3 regions of the Planococcus plakortidis genome follow, and region 3 is predicted to be linked to each of the others. Evidence: riboswitches for the same ligand, from Rfam matches in the RefSeq annotation. Region 3 holds a riboswitch; each other region holds the start of a gene.
The links. Region 3 has a riboswitch for S-adenosylmethionine ahead of BBI15_RS06000 (methionine ABC transporter ATP-binding protein). Riboswitches for the same ligand answer to the same signal wherever they lie in the genome.
Positions count from the first base shown of each region.

Region 1: linked by a shared signal. The riboswitch ahead of BBI15_RS13375 (methionine ABC transporter ATP-binding protein) and the one ahead of BBI15_RS06000 (methionine ABC transporter ATP-binding protein) in region 3 are both predicted to bind S-adenosylmethionine.
Region 2: linked by a shared signal. The riboswitch ahead of BBI15_RS11355 (methionine biosynthesis PLP-dependent protein) and the one ahead of BBI15_RS06000 (methionine ABC transporter ATP-binding protein) in region 3 are both predicted to bind S-adenosylmethionine.

Region 1 is NZ_CP016539.2:2,676,892-2,680,160, reverse strand. Features, by position in the region: gene BBI15_RS13385 (MetQ/NlpA family ABC transporter substrate-binding protein) at 1-101, opposite strand, end outside; gene BBI15_RS13380 (methionine ABC transporter permease) at 170-820, opposite strand; gene BBI15_RS13375 (methionine ABC transporter ATP-binding protein) at 810-1,841, opposite strand; SAM riboswitch class I at 1,974-2,086, opposite strand; SAM riboswitch class I at 2,274-2,388, shown strand; gene BBI15_RS13370 (O-acetylhomoserine aminocarboxypropyltransferase/cysteine synthase family protein) at 2,489-3,269, shown strand, end outside.
Region 2 is NZ_CP016539.2:2,240,962-2,244,230, forward strand. Features, by position in the region: gene BBI15_RS11340 (cobalamin B12-binding domain-containing protein) at 1-619, opposite strand, end outside; gene BBI15_RS16565 (hypothetical protein) at 624-992, opposite strand; gene BBI15_RS11350 (antibiotic biosynthesis monooxygenase family protein) at 989-1,294, opposite strand; SAM riboswitch class I at 1,499-1,598, shown strand; gene BBI15_RS11355 (methionine biosynthesis PLP-dependent protein) at 1,676-2,800, shown strand; gene BBI15_RS11360 (aminotransferase class I/II-fold pyridoxal phosphate-dependent enzyme) at 2,793-3,269, shown strand, end outside.
Region 3 is NZ_CP016539.2:1,181,860-1,185,128, forward strand. Features, by position in the region: gene BBI15_RS05980 (arsenate reductase family protein) at 1-61, shown strand, start outside; gene gcvH (glycine cleavage system protein GcvH) at 139-519, shown strand; gene BBI15_RS05990 (ribonuclease M5) at 582-923, shown strand; gene BBI15_RS05995 (thioredoxin family protein) at 925-1,248, shown strand; SAM riboswitch class I at 1,284-1,388, shown strand; gene BBI15_RS06000 (methionine ABC transporter ATP-binding protein) at 1,479-2,504, shown strand; partial or broken gene BBI15_RS06005 (methionine ABC transporter permease) at 2,497-3,163, shown strand; gene BBI15_RS06010 (MetQ/NlpA family ABC transporter substrate-binding protein) at 3,258-3,269, shown strand, end outside.

The DNA of each region.
Region 1 (3,269 bases), 1.5 Mb from region 3:
AGTGTCACTTTCGTGGTTTCTCCGGCTGAGCTGTCATCTCCACATGCGGTGAGAAGTGTGGCTAGTCCTGCTGTTGCTATAAGTGCTGTCAGTTTTTTCATGGTGAAATCCTCCAATTGGGTTTTTATAATAGTTGATTTGATTGATCGATAGGTTAATGCGGATTAAGTTAACTCCGCCGTACTCTTCTGGACATAAGGTTGCCGAGCGATTGGACGCCTTGGACTAGGACAACGAGAATAGCGACAGTCAAGAACATGACCAGGGTGTCGAAACGCTGATAACCATAAGTGATGGCCAAGTCGCCAAGCCCGCCGCCTCCGATCGCGCCGGCCATGGCGGATGCGCCGATCAAGCCGACGATGGCGATCGTCAAGGCGAGAACAAGGGAGCTGAGCGCTTCCGGAATCAGGAAGCGGAAAATGATCTGGCCGGGAGAGGCACCCATTGCCTGTGCGGCTTCGATGACGCCTTTATCGACTTCAAGCAAAGAGTTTTCGATGAGCCGGGCGATGTATGGCCCTGCGTAGAATACCAGTGGGACAATGGCTGCGGCCGTGCCGATCGAGGTGCCGACAATGATGCGCGTCAATGGAATGATGGCGACCATCAGAATGATGAATGGAACCGAACGGAAAATATTGATGATAATGTTCAATACGTTGAAGACCGCTTCGTTTTCCAGCAAATGTCCTTTTCTTGTAACGACCAGCAAGATGCCGAGCGGCAAGCCGATGAACAGTGAGAACACGAATGAAGCGCCCGTCATGTAAAGCGTTTCCCATAGAGCTTCGAGGATTTGCGATTGATCAACCTGCATGCTGCTGCACCTCCTCTACTTGGATGTTGTCGTTGCGGATCGAGGCAAGAGCCCGGTCGATTTCAGTGGGTGCGCCGTCGAATTCCACAATCAAGTTGCCGTACGGAATGCCTTGAAGTTCGGTAATATTGCCGAACAATACATTCAAATCAAGCTGGAATTCGCGCGATACCCTTGACATGAACGGCTGGCCGACCGAATTTCCGGTAAACTGCACCCGGTAGATCGGCCGTGCGCCATCATTATGACGGATCTGCTCAAGCAGGGAGTCCGGCAATTCATCGTTCATGACGGAACGGACGAAACGCTTCGTCGTCGAATGCTTTGGATTGGTGAACACTTCAAATACGCTGCCTTGTTCGATGACGCGCCCCTCTTCAAGGACTGCCACTTTGTCGCAGATTTCCCGGATGACGCCCATCTCATGGGTGATAAGCAAAATGGTGATGTTGTATTCCTGGTTGATGCGGCGCAAAAGATCCAGGATCGACTGGGTCGTCTGCGGGTCAAGTGCCGACGTTGCTTCATCGCATAGCAGTATTGATGGGTTTGTGGCGAGTGCCCGCGCAATGCCGATGCGCTGCTTTTGCCCGCCGGATAGTTGGTCGGGGTATTTCTTGGCTTGGTCGGCAAGCCCGACAAACTCCAATAGTTCTGCGACTTTCCGGTCGACTTCCGCTTTCGGGGTCTTGGCCAGGAGCAGCGGCATCGCGATATTATGGTGCACGGTTTTTGAGTTCAGCAAATTGAAATGCTGGAAGATCATGCCGATGTCTTTTCGCGTATCGCGGATTTTACGTGCGCTCAAAGTGGAAATATCCTCCCCGTGGATGAGCACGCGGCCTTTCGATGGGCGCTCGAGCAAATTCACTGTGCGGATCAATGAGCTTTTTCCGGCACCGCTGAATCCGATGACGCCGTAAATCTCGCCGGTCTCGACGGTCAAATCGATGCCGTTGAGTGCATGGACTTGCTGTTTGCCGGATACATAAGTTTTCTCGACTGCTTCAAATTGAATCATGGTGTCCCTCCTGTGGCTGCAAATAACGATTCGAATGAGTGCGTACGAACACTTTCTTGAAATAACAACAAAAAGCCCTCTTTTTTCTTGTCCACAAGAAAAAAGAGGGCTCCAAAATATGAAACCATCTCATTCTCATCTTCCAAATGCCGAAGCATTTGCAGGAATTAGCACAGTTTTCGCGGATTTGCGAATCTGCTGCCGAAACGTCATAGGGCCTGTCCCTCGATTTCTCTGGATAAGAAAGTGATGTAAGCTATTCAATTCGTGATTCCTACTCTATTTTGAATTAAGGAAAAAGTCAACAGCTTTTGAAGATTTTTTTTTGGCGGCCCCAGACATTTATAGTAGTTAAAATTTTTTGAAAAATATGCTTGACTTTGAATGGCGGTGTCCCCTATACTTTTCCTCAAGCAAAAAAATAACTGAATACTCTTATCACGAGAGGCGGAGGGAATAGGCCCTACGATGCCCGGCAACCGACAGGCTCATGTCTGGAAAGGTGCTAAATCCTACAGCGCGCATTTGCGTCGCTGAAAGATAAGAGGAGGCAAATCCGTATATGACGGCCCTCTTCTTTCTGAAGAGGGCCTTTTTGTGTCCTCCTCAAACCCGAACAACCATTATAAACACAGGAGGAATTGACAATGACAAACTTCAAACCAGAAACTCTTCTATTACACGGCGGCCAAGAACCGGATCCAGTGACAGGCGCTCGCGGCGTACCGGTCCATAAAACGACTTCTTATGTATTCAAAGATACTGAGCACGCACAGAACCTATTCGGCTTGAAAGAGACAGGTAATATCTATTCGCGCATCATGAACCCGACAGTCGATGTATTCGAACAGCGCGTCGCTCTTCTTGAAGGCGGGACCGCTGCAGTAGCTTTGTCGTCAGGAATGGCAGCCATCGCCTTCTCCGTGTTGAATATAGCGGAAGCGGGAGATGAAATTGTTGCTGATAGCAATTTGTACGGCGGCACTTACAACTTATTCGCCAACACATTGCCGCGCTACGGCATTAACGTAAAATTCGTCGATGCGACCGACCCTGAAAATTTCCGCGCAGCGATCACGGACAAGACAAAAGCCTTGTTCGGCGAAATCATCGGAAATCCGAGCTTGAACGTCTTCGATGTGGAACGTGTGGCGGATATCGCGCATGAAAATGGCGTACCGCTGTTGATCGATAATACATTCGCATCGCCTTTTGTCAGCAACCCGATTGAATTCGGCGCAGACGTGGTCATTCATTCCGCCACGAAATGGATCGGCGGGCACGGGACGACGATCGGCGGCGTAGCAGTCGATGCAGGACGTTTCAACTGGGACAACCCGCGCTTCCCGAATTACACGGAACCGGATGAAACATACCACGGCATCCGCTTTGGAATCGATGTGCCGGAAGCCGCATTCGCGACGAAAT
Region 2 (3,269 bases), 1.1 Mb from region 3:
CCTTTCCAGTGCGGATCCATTCCCTGAGCGCACCCAGTTCCCGGACAACTACCGCGCCTTTCACATGCAAATCCGCAAAACTCGACAAGGTGACAGCCCGGCCGCCGATCAGCACGGCGGGGTTGGAACCGGTGTGCGCAAAAGCTTCCGCATAGGTTTTCAAAGCCGGCAGCCGATGCGCGAGCGCGCCGGATAATGCCACGACGTCCGGCTGCCATTCCCCGGCCAGTTCAAGCGCTGAATCAAGCGGCAGATTCGGCCCCATGTAGCGGACTTCATACCCTTCTTCGCGGAACAATGCGGCGACCATCTTGAGCCCGATATAATGCTCTTCGCCTTCCGGCCCGAAAACCATCGCCTTTTTTGGCCCGTTGCCTGCCTTGTTCCGCAGTTCCGTAGCGGACAGCACAAAATCACAGACGGCAGTGGCCAAATGCTCTTCCGCTACCGATATCTCATTTTGTTCCCATAGTTCACCGATACGATACATCGCCGGTGTCAATAATTCGCTGTAGAGCTGTTCGTATGAATGGCTTTCCAGGAAATCCTGGACATATTTCAAAGCTTCCTCTTCCTGTCCCTGCAGGAAAAGATCCGAAAGCTGTGTTGATTCGTGCATTTGATCAGCCCCTTTTATGTTGAGGGAGCTCCAATAACCGGACTGCGCGATCGAGGCAGCCCAGCATGAAATCTCCTTGCGTTGTTTCGGTGTAGCGCGGCACAATATCCATAAGCCGCCTGAAATTATCGATGATGAGGGCGGTTTCGACATTGCGGCTCACAAGCACCGTCTCGAGCCAGATGGCGTAGTCGACAAAGGATTGCTCGCTTTGCAGCTCCCACGCGGTTTCGAGATAATCCAAGTGGTGATGATTGTCTTTGACGGTATGTTCATATCCCTTATCGCCGAAACGTTCCCATAAATTCGGATACGCTTCGTATATACCGTCTGCCGTGTCGGTCGCGATTTGCTGTTTTTGTTCCTGGTTCATTCGGCCACCACTTCGTACTGATGGACTTTCGGCACGATGCCCGCGAGTTCCTGGTCAGGATAGTTCTTTTCCAAATCATGGATTTCCTTGAACTCCTGGCTCTTGACCCAGTTCATATACGACTGTTTGGACTGCCATTCCAGATGAACAGTCAATTCATGTCGCTTTTTCGTGTTTTGGATCAACCGGAATGAAGTAAAGCCTTCCGCCTGGTCCACACGGCGCGAGCGTTTCTGGTAAATTTCGATGACGTCTTGTACCTTGTCTTCAGGCACAATGACGGTGGATGTGACGATGTACATAATTCAGAACCCCTTTGCAACTAGCTTTGTATAAGCTGGGCATGATTAAAGTTTACCTCAGCATACCATTTCAGCTCCCGGAATAAAAGCGAGCGCCTTTAAGGCAATTATAAGAGTATTTTCAATATTCCGCTTGTATTCCGCACGCAATTGCCGTATGATGGAAAACATCAACCAACAGCAAACGACAACTTTATAAAATGATTCTTATCGAGAGAGATGGAGGGATTTGGCCCTTTGAAGTCTCAGCAACCGGACAATGTCACGGTGCTAATTCCAATAGGTACAGCCTAGTAGATGAGAAGATGGCATATACGGCAGGGGCTTTCTTCTAATCAATAGAAGAAAGCCCCTGCTTTTTGATTTGAAAGGATGAGGACCATGACACAGCATAGTTTAGAAACTCGACTGGTACAGCTCGGCAACCGCAGCGACCAACGCACAGGAGCGGTCAATCCCCCGATTTACCTTTCCACCGCTTATGAACACGAAGGCCTTGGCAAATCCACAGGCTATGATTATACGCGGACAAAAAACCCGACACGGCAGCTTCTTGAAGAAGGGATCGCGAATCTGGAAGGCGGCGACGCAGGCTTTGCATGCAGCTCCGGAATGGCCGCGATCCAACTGGTCCTCTCCTTGTTCCGTCCGAACGATGAAATTTTGCTTCCTGAAGATATTTATGGCGGCACCTACCGCCTGCTGGAACAATATGAAGAGAAATACCATATCCGCCCCATTTACGATTCCTTCATCGATCCGAAAACAGCTGAAGCGAAAATCACTGACAATACAAAAGCGATTTTTATTGAAACCCCAACCAACCCATTGATGCAGGAGATCGATTTGGAATTGTATGCACAATTGGCGAAACGCCACAAGCTTTTGCTGATTGTCGACAATACCTTTTTGACGCCTTTCCTGCAGCAGCCGCTCGCAATCGGTGCGGATATCGTACTCCATAGCGCCACCAAGTATATCGGCGGCCATAACGATGTGCTCGCTGGGCTAGTCGCCGCAAAAGGCGTCACTTTATGCGAAGAACTGTTCACTGCCCACAATTCGGCTGGTGCCGTGCTATCTCCGCTCGATTCCTGGCTGTTGATCCGCGGCTTGAAAACCTTGCCGCTGCGCATGCGCCAGCACGAAGCCAATGCCAAGGAAATCTCCCGTTTCCTGGAGACACATGATGCCGTGACAGATGTACTGTATCCAGGAAAAGGCGGCATGTTGTCGTTCCGCCTGCGCGAAGAGCGATGGATTGGGGAATTCCTCGAGAGCCTATCGCTCATCACATTTGCCGAGAGCCTCGGCGGCGTAGAAAGTTTCATCACATATCCTGCGACCCAGACCCATGCCGATATGCCGGTCGCAGAACGCACGGCACGCGGCGTCTGTAACCGCCTGCTCCGCTTCTCTGTTGGCGTCGAGCAGGCAGAAGATTTAATTGCTGATTTGTCCCAGGCCTTGGCTAAACTAAAAAAGGAGGTCGTTTCCCATGAGTGAACGACGCGAGACGAAATTGATCCATTCCGCAGGCATCGATCCATTAACAGGCGCAGTCAATGTTCCGATCTATCTGTCTTCCACTTTTCATCAGGAGAGTATCGATTCGTTCGGGCCTTTCGATTACAGCCGTTCCGGCAACCCAACGCGCAAATCACTTGAGGAAACGATCGCCAAACTTGAAGGCGGCGCACGGGGCTTGGCCTTTTCTTCCGGCATGGCGGCTATTTCATCAGCCTTCATGCTGTTGAAAGCCGGCGACCATGTGCTCGTTTCGGAAGACGTGTACGGCGGCACGTACCGCTTCATCACGGAAGTGCTCGAAAAATTCAAAGTCGATTACACCTTCGTCGATATGACCGACCTTGGCGAAGTGGCCGCCGCTTTCCAGCCGAATACGCGAGTCGTCTACATTGAAACGCCTTCCAATCCGGTCATGAAAATCACCGATATCGAAATGGCCGCTAAA
Region 3 (3,269 bases):
GGACGGATCGCAAGCGACGCTCGGCTTCAAGGAAGACACTTACGCAAATACATGGAGCTGACAAGTTTGTCATCTTGTTTTTCATCCTTGGTTGTGGCAAACTGAAATTGAGTCAATTACATATTTGGAGGGGTTTGGATGAGCACACCACAAGAGCTTCGCTATTCAAAAGAACACGAATGGGTCAAGGTCGAAGACGGCAAGGCACGGATCGGCATCACTCATTTCGCGCAAGATGAACTTGGAGACATCGTATTTGTCGAGCTTCCGCAAGTCGGCGACGAGCTGAAGAAAGACGAGCCATTCGGCAGCGTGGAGTCCGTTAAAACGGTATCGGAATTGTATGCGCCGATCAGCGGGAAAATCGTCGAAGTCAATACCGAGCTTGAAGACAGCCCGGAATTCGTCAACGAATCACCTTACGAAAAAGCGTGGATGGTCGTTGTGGAAGCCCCTTCCGAAGATGAGGTCAATGCATTGATGTCAGCTGACGAATACAAAGAAATGACAAATGAGTAAGTTCTGAAAGCGCCTCTTTTTGGCGCTTTTTTTTCATATATCGTTTCCTGGAGGGATTAGGCATGGAAAAAGTGATAGTGGTTGAAGGTATCAGCGACAAAACCCGGATAGCGCCATTGATTGCAGAACCCGTGACGATTCTTTGCACAAATGGTACAGTTAGTGCTACAAGACTCGAGGAAATGCTGCTGCCGTTCGAAGGGCAGGACATCATCATCCTGGTCGATGCGGACGCTTCCGGCGATAAACTGCGCAAGCTCATCAAGCGCGAGTTTCCGGAAGCCCGCCATTTCCATATCGACCGGAGTTATAAAGAAGTGGCGACAACGCCGCTACGGAAGCTTCTCGACGTGCTGATCGCGGCAGATGTGCGGGTCTTAAATCCAGTTGCAGGGAATGACTAGAATGAACGAATGGACACATAAAGAATGGCTCAAGGAAAAAAATACACAGCCTGTTTCAGCTTATTATCTGTACACGCCGATGTGTGGTACCTGCCAAGTGGCCAGCAAGATGCTTGGAGTAGTGGCGGAACTTATGCCAGAACTTCCGATGGGCAAAGCCAATTTGAATTATGTACAGGAAGTCGCGGAACTTTATGAAGTCGAAAGTGTGCCATGCCTGCTGATTTCACGGGACGGCAAAGTGACGGACAAGATCTATGCTTTCCAATCTGTGCCGCATTTGTATGAGAAATTGAAATCGGTTGACGAATACAGCCAGCCATGATAAATTTAATTTCTGAAATTAACTTAATAGCGTAACTCTTATAAAGAGAGGTGGAGGGAAGTGCCCGATGAAGCCCGGCAACCGTCATGAAAATGAAATGGTGCCAAGTCACTCAAAGTGGAAACTTTGAAAGATGAGAGAACGGTTTATTGTGTTTACACATGCGCCTTTCTGCTTATCTGAGCAGGAAGGCTTTTTTATTAGCAAAAGATTTAGGAGAGTGCCCAACCATGATTGAGTTAAAAGGATTGACGAAAGTATTCGACACCGGCAAAGCACGCTTGACGGCTGTCGACCATGTCGATTTGACAGTGCCGGCAGGCGAGATTTTTGGCATCATCGGCTATAGTGGAGCGGGGAAAAGTACTTTGATCCGCCTGCTGAATGGCCTGGAAAAGCCGAGCGAAGGTTCCGTTGAGATCAACGGCCAGAACATCACGGCGATTTCGGGACCTAAGCTCCGGAAAGCCCGCCAGAAGGTCAGCATGATCTTCCAGCATTTCAATTTGCTATGGTCACGGACAGTCCGTGAAAACATCGAATTCCCACTCGAGATCGCGGGAGTGGAAAAAGAAGAGCGCCGCAAACGTTCAGCGGAATTGATTGAATTGGTTGGCTTGGAAGGGCGCGAGAATGCGTACCCTTCTCAGCTATCCGGCGGGCAGAAGCAGCGCGTCGGTATCGCCCGGGCGCTCGCCAATGACCCGGAAGTCTTACTTTGCGATGAGGCGACATCGGCGCTCGACCCGCAAACGACCGATGCGATTTTGGATTTGCTGGTCGATATCAATAAACGCCTCGGCTTGACGATCGTGCTGATCACCCACGAAATGCACGTTATCCGGAAGATTTGCCACCGCGTAGCTGTTATGGAAGGCGGGCGCGTCGTCGAGCTTGGCGAAGTGCTGAATGTCTTCCAGCATCCAAAGGAAGACATCACGAAGCGCTTTGTCGCCCAAGTGACCGAGACGGAAGATTCGGCAGAGACTGTCCGTCATTTACGTGAACAATATCCGGAAGGGCAATTGGTCAAATTGATCTTCGTCGGGGACCAGGCAGAGCAGCCGATCCTGACCCAGCTGATCCGCGAGCATGCGGTGGAAGTCAATATCGTCCACGGCAATATCTCCCACACCCAGCGCGGGGCATACGGGACGCTGATCCTTCAATTGAAAGGCGCAGCGGATGAAACCGCGAAGGCGTTAGCCTTCCTCGGTGCCCATGATGTACAGACGGAGGTGATGGGCGATGCTTGAAACTTTATTCCCGAACGTTGACTGGCAGGATATGTGGGAAGCGACATTGGAAACGATTTACATGACGGCAATGTCCACACTTTTTACATTCATTATCGGGCTCGTGCTCGGGTCATTTTATTCCTGACCGCCCCCATCAATTATGGGCCAACAAGATCGTCAATTGGCTGACTGGCGCATTCGTCAATATTTTCCGTTCAATTCCGTTCATCATCCTGATCATCTTGTTGATCCCGTTCACGAAATTCATGATCGGGTCGATCCGGGGGCCGAATGCGGCGCTGCCGGCATTGATCATCGGCGCTGCCCCCTTCTATGCACGCATGGTATTGATTGCCTTGAAAGAAATTGACAAAGGCGTCATCGAGGCGGCTCGTTCGATGGGAGCGACGACTTGGACAATCATCCGTAAAGTCTTGTTGCCGGAATCCAAACCGGCATTGATCTCTGGAATCACCGTTACTGCCATTGCTTTAGTGGGCTACACGGCCATGGCAGGCATCATCGGGGCCGGTGGGCTTGGCACACTGGCATTCCTGGATGGCTTCCAAAGAAGCCGGGAAGATGTCACGCTGATGGCGACTATCGCAATCTTGGTCATCGTTTTCGCCGTTCAGTTTATCGGGGACTTTTTGACCGGGAAAGCGGATAAGCGCTGAACATCATTACGGTATGGCCGATTTATTTGAAACGGGCGATCATTGCCCTTGAGTTAAAAAACTACATCTTATAGAAGAAAAGGGGAATTTTGTAATGAAAAAATTA